Regions from separate parts of the Photobacterium ganghwense genome, predicted to be linked through region 2. Evidence: riboswitches for the same ligand, from Rfam matches in the RefSeq annotation. Region 2 holds a riboswitch; the other holds the start of a gene.
The links. A riboswitch is a leader RNA that binds a small molecule or an ion and turns the genes downstream of it on or off. The one in region 2 is predicted to bind lysine.

Region 1 (4,217 bases), on a different replicon from region 2:
ACTACTGTCTGTCGGATTACATTGCACCGAAGGACAGCGGGAAGCCGGACTGGATTGGCGCGTTTGCGGTTACCGGCGGCATCGGAGAGCGAGAGTTGGCCGATAAATTTAAAGCCCTGGGTGATGATTACAATGCCATCATGGTACAAGCGGTGGCTGACCGTTTGGCTGAAGCGTTTGCCGAGTATCTGCATGAGCAGGTGCGTAAAGAGATTTGGGGATACTCGCCGGACGAAGCGCTGTCGAATGACGAACTCATTCGTGAGAAATATCAGGGGATCCGTCCGGCACCCGGCTACCCGGCGTGTCCGGAACATACCGAGAAAGGCACCTTGTGGGAGATGCTCAATGTCGAAGAGGCCATTGGGATGTCACTCACCACCAGCTATGCTATGTGGCCGGGAGCGTCGGTCTCAGGCTGGTACTTCTCGCATCCGGACTCACGCTATTTTGCTGTGGCACAAATTCAGGAAGATCAGCGTGATAGCTATGCCGAGCGCAAAGGCTGGGATCTGGTTGAAGCGGAAAAATGGCTGGGGCCGAACCTGTCATTGTAATGCAGCAAAGGCGTAATGTATTAAAGGCGTAATGACTCAAAGGCCCCGGATGCCACAGCTGCGGGGCCTGTTTTTTACAGGTGACACCCATCGGGAACACTGACACGGCAACAATCATACACTGATATGAAAAAGGCGCTCATCATGAGCGCCTTTTTTGTGTCCCGGACTTGGGTTACTTCGCGGCCTCAAACAGGGCAGCGTGGAGGGTTTTAACCACTTCGCGCGATTCGCTGGTTTTGACCAGGAAACACAGGTTGTGCGGACTGGCGCCAAAGCAGATCATGCGCGGACTGTAGTTGTCCAGCTTGCCAAAGACCTGAGTGGCGGCTCCCGGGGCTTCGCCCAGTTTGTTGCCGATAAGTGCAACCAGGCACAGATCCTGTTCTACTTCCACACGGCACAGCTTGCTGAGAGCCTCTGTTGCTGCGGCTGGCAGGCTTGGTGCTCCGCCGCCGGTGTTAGTCTGATCCAGGGTCAGTGAAACGCTGACTTCAGACGTTGTGATCAGATCAACAGACACCTTATGTTCACCAAGGATGCGGAAGACTTCTGACAGGAAGCCATAGGCATGGAACATATTCAGGCTGGTCAGGGTGACCAGGGTCTGGTTGCAGCGCAGGGCCAGTGCCCGGAATTTTGGTGGCTGGGCCACGTGCTGGCGAATCCAGGTTCCACCTTGCTCCGGTGCTTTTGATGAACCGATGAACACCGGAATTTGCTGGCGGATGGCTGGCAGCAACGTCGACGGGTGCAGAATTTTTGCCCCGAAGTTAGCCATCTCAGAGGCTTCGCTGAAGCTGATTTCCTGGATTGGCATGGCGTTGGCTGTAATACGCGGATCGGTGCTGTACATCCCCGGAACGTCGGTCCAGATCTCCAGAATTTCTGCACTGATGGCTTCGGCAACCAGTGCTGCACTGTAATCACTGCCGCCACGGCCCAGCGTCGTTGTCTGGCCGGTTTCATCAGAACCGATAAAGCCCTGAGAGACAATAATTTGATCAGACTGGAGCAGCGGTTGCAGTTGCTCACTGGCCAACTGGCGAATTGCATCCACATCCGGTACGGCTTTGCCGAACTGGCTATCGGTACGCATTACCGGGCGAATATCAAAACGGGTAGCTTTAGCCCCCATTTCGTTAAGAATTTGGGTAAAAAGAAAAGTCGACAGTAATTCGCCGTGGGCGACCAGCTGATCGGTCAGTTGCACGGAAGGGGCGCTGGCAGTTTGTTTGGCCAGGGCTTCAACGTCTGTCAGAAGTTGGTCGATCTCAGCTGCTACCGCTTCCGGGTGAGTCAACTGATCAATGATCGATTGGTGAATCGTTCGAAGTTGTTGTAGCCGTTGTGAGCGCTGCTCGTTGTCGGCAATTCCATTTGCTAATTCAACCAGCAGATTGGTTACGCCGGAACACGCACTGATTAATACCACTTTAGCAGCTGGGTTGTCCTTGATAATCGTTGCGCTTCGACTCATGGCGGCATGATCGGCTACACTGGTGCCGCCAAATTTCGCTACAGTAATTGGTGGAGGAACAGTAAAGTTAGTATTTACAAAGCTCAAAACAAGGTCTCCCAATCAGAAGTGTAAAAACGTTCTTAAATTTAGGGGGAATGACCCGGGATCAAGATCCCGACGCAAATGTCAGGAGAGCAATAAGGTAGGATGTAGTCAGGTACAACAACCAGAAGCTCCCCACCTTTCCACTACCTATATCGTCTGGAAAGGTGACAGCCAGAAGGATTCAACCTTCCAAGCCGATATGCCATGCCCCCTGTCACAACATATCTCGGCGCTACTCCCCCTCTCCAGACTGCCTTGGGGTGGGGCCCCGCAATCCTAGATACCTGGGTAACGCTCCTCTTCTGTCTGCCCCTGAGATAAGGTGCATCTCAGGATGAACAAAAAACGTGCTCTATTGAAGCGGATTTGAGAGTCTTTTGTCAATCATGGCGGGGCAGAATATGCAAAATAATTGCAAATTTTTTGTCTTTCCCGGACGGAGGAATCGCAGGGGGCAAAAACAGCGCTGTCACAAGAGACGCAACTTGTGATCAGACCTGATATAGTCAGTACGTACCTTACACCAACAGGCCTTACCATCAGGGAGAAATAATAATGACAATTGGTAGTTTTTATCCGCCACAGCGTACACTCATGGGACCGGGTCCATCAGATATTTATCCGCAGGTGTTACAGGCCCTGAGTCGTCCGACCATCGGTCACCTGGATCCGCTGTTCATCGGGATGATGGATGAGCTAAAACAGCTGCTGCAATATGCTTTCCAGACAACTAACCCGTTCACGATAGCGGTCTCTGCGCCGGGCAGTGCCGGGATGGAGGCTTGCTTTGTGAACCTGGTTGAGCCGGGCGACAAAGTGATTGTCTGCCGCAACGGTGTGTTTGGTGACCGGATGCGTGAAAACGTGGAACGCTGCGGCGGTGTTGCGGTGATGGTGGACAACGCCTGGGGTGAACCGGTTGATCCGCAGTCAGTGGCTGAAGTCCTTGAGGCACACCCGGATGCGAAGATTGTCGCGTTTGTCCACGCTGAAACGTCGACCGGTGCGCTGACTGATGCCGAGGCAATCGCTAAGCTGGCACGTCAGCACGATTGTCTGACTATCGTGGATGCGGTGACCTCGCTGGGTGGCGTACCGCTGCTGGTGGACGAATGGCAACTGGATGCGGTGTACTCCGGCAGCCAGAAATGCCTGTCTTGTGTTCCTGGTCTGTCGCCTCTGACGTTCTCTCCGCGTGCGGTGGAGAAAATTCAGAGCCGTCAAAGCAAAGTACAAAGCTGGTTTCTCGATCAAAGCCTGGTTCTGGGCTACTGGAGCGGCGAAGGTAAACGCAGTTACCACCATACAGCACCGGTGAACAGCCTGTATGCCCTGCATGAAGCGTTGGTGCTGCTGAAAAATGAAGGGCTGGAAAATGCCTGGCAGCGTCACCGCGACGTCCATCTGGAATTGCGTGAAGGGTTGGAACAACTGGGTATCGAGTTTGTGGTTGATGAGGCGTACCGCTTACCACAATTGAATGCGGTGCATATTCCTGCCGGGGTAGATGATGCGCAGGTGCGTAAAACCCTGCTGGAGCGTTATAACCTGGAAATTGGTGCCGGACTGGGTGCGCTGGCGGGCAAAGCCTGGCGGATTGGCCTGATGGGCTATGCTGCACGCAGCGAGAACGTTGCGCTGTGCCTGAAAGCGCTGGAGTCAACCCTGAAATAAGTGTCGGCCTGTTCAGTCAGGCTCTTTCGTTTTGCTACTGTTCGGGCAGGCGCTGCCCGGAACAGGCAGGTCGAGACCAAAACGGCTACCTTACGGTAGCCGTTTTTTATGGCTGTGTCCTATGGAGCGGATGCTTGCTCCGGGGGCACCTAGTCAGTGACTGCGGGGGGAGCCGTCAGGACGACCGCACCCGATGTGACAGGTTCCGCTTTAGCGGCTGGCGCAAAAATCTGCCCTGGGAACAGGTAGCGGGCTTCCTGTTGTACCTGCTCGGCCAGCGCGGTTTCACCGAGATGCTGGTACGCAGCAATCAGGTTTTGGTACAGCGTGGGGCGTGGCCAGATCAGGGCTTTTTGGCGAGCCCATGCAATATACGTCTGAATCAGTGCCGGGTTGGCGGTGGTAATCCCAACCTGCAG
Region 2 (4,217 bases):
CTGCCTTTACGGTGATAGTGGTACACCTGACGACCGGGCTTGTGTAGCGAGCCTCTGTAATCAATTGATGTACAAGTGATTTTAGCCTAGTTACTTACGCTTATTCACTTAAGCGTAGCCACAAAACCTGGCTGCTATTCTCACACTGAAACGCCCCTGCGCTTACCGCGATATGCGGTCTGCTGACAGGGGCGTTATTCTTGCTGGCAGGGCTGCACGTAAATCGCGTCTGTCGGAAAGCGGCCATCCCGGCTGGGATGCTGGCTGTGCAACCGGCATAAGTCGTGATGGATACTGATCGCCTGCACCCGAAAATTCTCGGTGTGCCACTGACCATCTTCCCGGATACGAATTTGCAAATTTTCGCCGTTACTGACGTGTTCGGGCAGACGAATGTCATAGGTATCGCTGAATGCCAGCAGCCAGTAATCGTCCATGGTTACCAGGCGACCTGTCCCCGGTGTTGTGACCGCACTGACATAATCCAGTTTCTGGGCAGCATGCACCGGAAACACTGCGGAAAACACACTCATCCCGACCGCAATCATAGCGCCCCGCAGCGCCCTGAATCTTGCCATCGCTGGGATAGGTCTTGCGATGCTACCGCTCATAGACACCTACCTCTCATAGACACCTACTACTCATTGATACCTACCGCTCATAGACACCGACTATGAATAGGTACCTAGCTGTCATAACAACTCATCACGAAGTGACGGTGATAGATTTAACTATAGTGCGGCCCTGTGGCTAGCCCGGACAAGAAAAGAGACACCGCTGATGCATGAAAGCCACAACAAAAATGCCAACACAAAAAAGCCACGCAAAAAAGCGATGACAGCAAAGCGAATAGAAAAAAGCCTCCGGCACTTGAACGTGCGGAGGCTTTGCATGAAGAGGGCGGATTTACCGGTTAAGCTTCAGACGATGCCAGACTGAGCTCGGGGTCGCTCTGACGACGGCGAAGGGCAAACAGGCAGAAGGCCACAAACCAGACACTGCTGGCGGCGACACCCAGCCAGGACGAATGGGTAAAGCCCATGACCAGATAGCCGAGCAGTGCACCGAACGCGACTGAACCGGCATAAGGTAGCTGAGTGAGCACGTGGTCCATATGGTGACAACCGGCACCCGTTGCCGACAGGATACTGGTGCTGGAAATCGGTGAGCTGTGATCGCCAAAAACTGCGCCAGCCAGTACGGCGGACAGCATCGGCAGTAACATGGTGATGTCACTGGCTGCCGCAATGTCACCGGCCAGCGGCAGCATGATGCCAAATGTTCCCCAGCTGGTGCCGGTGGCAAACGCCATGACACATGACAGCAGGAAGACGACGGCTGGCAACAGTTCTACCGGCAGACTGCCCTGTGACAGTGACGCGAGGTAAACGCCGGTTTGCATGTCGCGTACTACGGTGCCGATTGTCCAGGCAAACAGCAGAATAATGATCGCAGGCATCATGGCTGAGATCCCTTGCGGCGCGGCTTTCAACCAGATTTTTGCCGACAGTTTCAGGCGCAATGCCAGACCCATCGAGACCACCAGGCTGCAGATTGCACCGTATACCAGCGACAGGCCAACGTTGGTATTTTCAAACGCGCCGATCAGGCTGAAGGCTTGTCCTTTATCGGACAACACATCCGCACCGGACTGAACCATGAAAAAGACGGTTGCAGCGGTCAAGGTCAGGATCGGCAACACCATATCAATCATCCCGCCCTGAGCGGTTTCTGGTGTTTCCATATCCAGACCCGGCGGACGGCCTTTACTGTGATCCCACAGCTGACCTTGCTGGGCGCGGGCTTCATGCTTTCGCATCGGCCCGATATCCAGCTGGAATGCAATAACACAAATCACCATCAGCAGGGTAAAGACCGCGTACAGATTCATCGGCATCATTTCGACAAAGGCGGCGATCGGGCTTTGGTCCGTTAGCTGGTGGGCCGCCAGAATACCGCCGACCAGTGCGATAATGTAGGCACCCCAGGAGGAAATCGGCATCAGGACGCACACTGGTGCGGCGGTTGAATCCAGCAGGTAGGCCAGCTTGGCGCGTGAAATCTGAAACCGGTCGGTCACTGGTCGGCAGATAGCGCCAACAGACAGGCTGTGAAAGAAATCATCAATGAAGAAGATGAAAACCATCAGCCCGGTCAGGGACTTGGCACTACGGCGATCCTTGCACCGTACGGCTGCCCAGTCGGCAAAGGCCTGAGTGGCACCGGACACACTCATCAGACTGATCAGTGCACCGAGCAACAACATGAAAATCAGCATGTTGACGTTATCGTGGTTTAGGGCACCGCCGCTCCAGAAGATAGCCACTATTTTCTGATACAGGTAGTTCAGGGTCTGGGACAGGGAAAATTGGTTCAGCATCAGGGCACCGGCAACGATACCTGCACCCAGTGACAGCAGTACCTGTCGGGTGACGACAGCCAGCAACACCGCCAGCAAGGGGGGAAGCACGGACCAGGCAGAATCCGCAAAAGGAACAAGGTTCATGATCTCATTTCACCTACAACTTAAAGGTGGAGATCTACCAAAAGGACATGTAACGAAATCGACAACCAAGGCATGACGTGTTACCCCTTAGGTAGCGCTCCATAGGAAAAACTATGGCAGTGCTGCGCCTGTTCGACGCAGCCCCAGCGGCTGAGTTTGATGACTCAGTCACTTCGGCGCTGACTCCTTTCCCCGGCTTCATCGGTATCACCCTCTGCTCGGTTACTGATAGGCAGCGCGCCTCTACTGATTTAGGGTTGCTGCGAGCAGACACGGGTCTGCCCACAGCAAATGTTATTATATACGGCTATTTAGCGATGTCAGCATACAATTCACTTTCAATGACTATTAATTCAGCACTATGAATTGCTTTCGATCAAGGAACTGTTGAACAAAGCGCTGTGGCGGAAAAAACGCCGGCTGACAGAGCGGTGAATTCTCAAACCTCAATCCAGCACAGCGAAGCGACTGACCGTTTAGAGACAACACCGCCGGGGCAAAAGTCCCGGCAGTTGGTTGATTAGTTGGTTGATTGATATGCTGATTGATTGATATGCCGTTAGTAGTATCAGGCAACGTGGGCCGATTGGCAATCAACCAGGGAGTCCGGCTGGGTGTGCGTCTCTGCAGGCAGGGCGAAGAACTGCTCATGCAGCGTGCAAATGGCACTCTGGTAGTCATTGTCATCGACCACAAACTGCACGTTGACGTTACGTACCGATGAGTGGGCGGCAATCGGAAAACATTCTGCCTGCATCAGCGCTTGCATTCCCCGCCGCAGTGCCTCATTGGTGTTTATGTTGGCCCCGATGGCAGAAATCATTGCGACCAGTCGCCCGGTAATGGCGGCCTTCGGATACCGTTTCTCCGCCTTATATAACACCTGATTAAGGTTATCGGCACCACCGGTCAGGTAGTAGGTGATTGAGTTGGCGTTCATCTCTTTGCCAATCAGGTTGACGCTCGACTCACGAATCAGTTGCATGATGTCGTAACCGACATTATCAACGTGACCTACCATCGCCTGATCAAACAGATGCAGCGCAAATACTTTGTCACGCCCGGCAATGATTTCAACCCGATCCTGCGAGGGAGTAAAGGCATTTGAAATCAGCGTCCCCGTGTGCTCTGGCTCAAAGGTGTTTTTGATTTTCAACTCGATATTGTTCTGGCGAAGTCCGGAAGCGGCATTGGGGTGGATCGCTTCCATCCCCAGATTCGCGAGCTGATCGGCCACATCGTAGTTTGTTTCCCCCATAGGCAGAACCGACTCTGGCCCCACGATGCGCGGATCTGCGCTGCTGAGGTGATATTCCTTATGGATGATGGCCTGCCGCGCGCCGGTCAGCACCGCGATGCGGCTGAAGGTCATCTCGCTGTAACCGCGGTCGTACGTTTTCATCAGTCCTTCGTCACAATAGGCGTATCCGGTGACGATAGGCAGTTCCTGGCTCAGGTCGATATCGGCAAACGCCTGACGAATGACGTCATCCAGATCACCGGTGTACTGATTGTTCCAGCTGGACAGGTCAACAAAGCGCGCATTGATACCCAGCGTTTTCAGCTTCAGGGCGGTATTGAAGGCGCTGTGCGCCTCACCGAAGGAGGAGAGAAACTCTCTGACCTGAGGCAGATAGTGGCGCAACGTGAACTGGCCGAATTCGCACATTTCCAGGATGTTGGTGATGCACTGTTTTGCATCCTGAACCCG

Region 1: it holds a riboswitch for lysine, as region 2 does, so the genes downstream of both, lysC (lysine-sensitive aspartokinase 3) here and FH974_RS24530 (Na+/H+ antiporter NhaC family protein) in region 2, are expected to answer to the same signal.

What each region holds. Positions count from the first base shown of each region.
Region 1 is NZ_CP071325.1:291,141-295,357, forward strand. It holds gene metH (methionine synthase) at 1-557, shown strand, start outside; gene lysC (lysine-sensitive aspartokinase 3) at 733-2,124, opposite strand; lysine riboswitch at 2,242-2,434, opposite strand; gene FH974_RS01465 (pyridoxal-phosphate-dependent aminotransferase family protein) at 2,680-3,798, shown strand; gene FH974_RS01470 (PglL family O-oligosaccharyltransferase) at 3,948-4,217, opposite strand, start outside.
Region 2 is NZ_CP071326.1:1,858,546-1,862,762, reverse strand. It holds gene FH974_RS24540 (GntP family permease) at 1-47, shown strand, start outside; gene FH974_RS24535 (hypothetical protein) at 195-611, opposite strand; gene FH974_RS24530 (Na+/H+ antiporter NhaC family protein) at 914-2,506, opposite strand; lysine riboswitch at 2,591-2,760, opposite strand; gene FH974_RS24520 (aspartate kinase) at 3,075-4,217, opposite strand, start outside.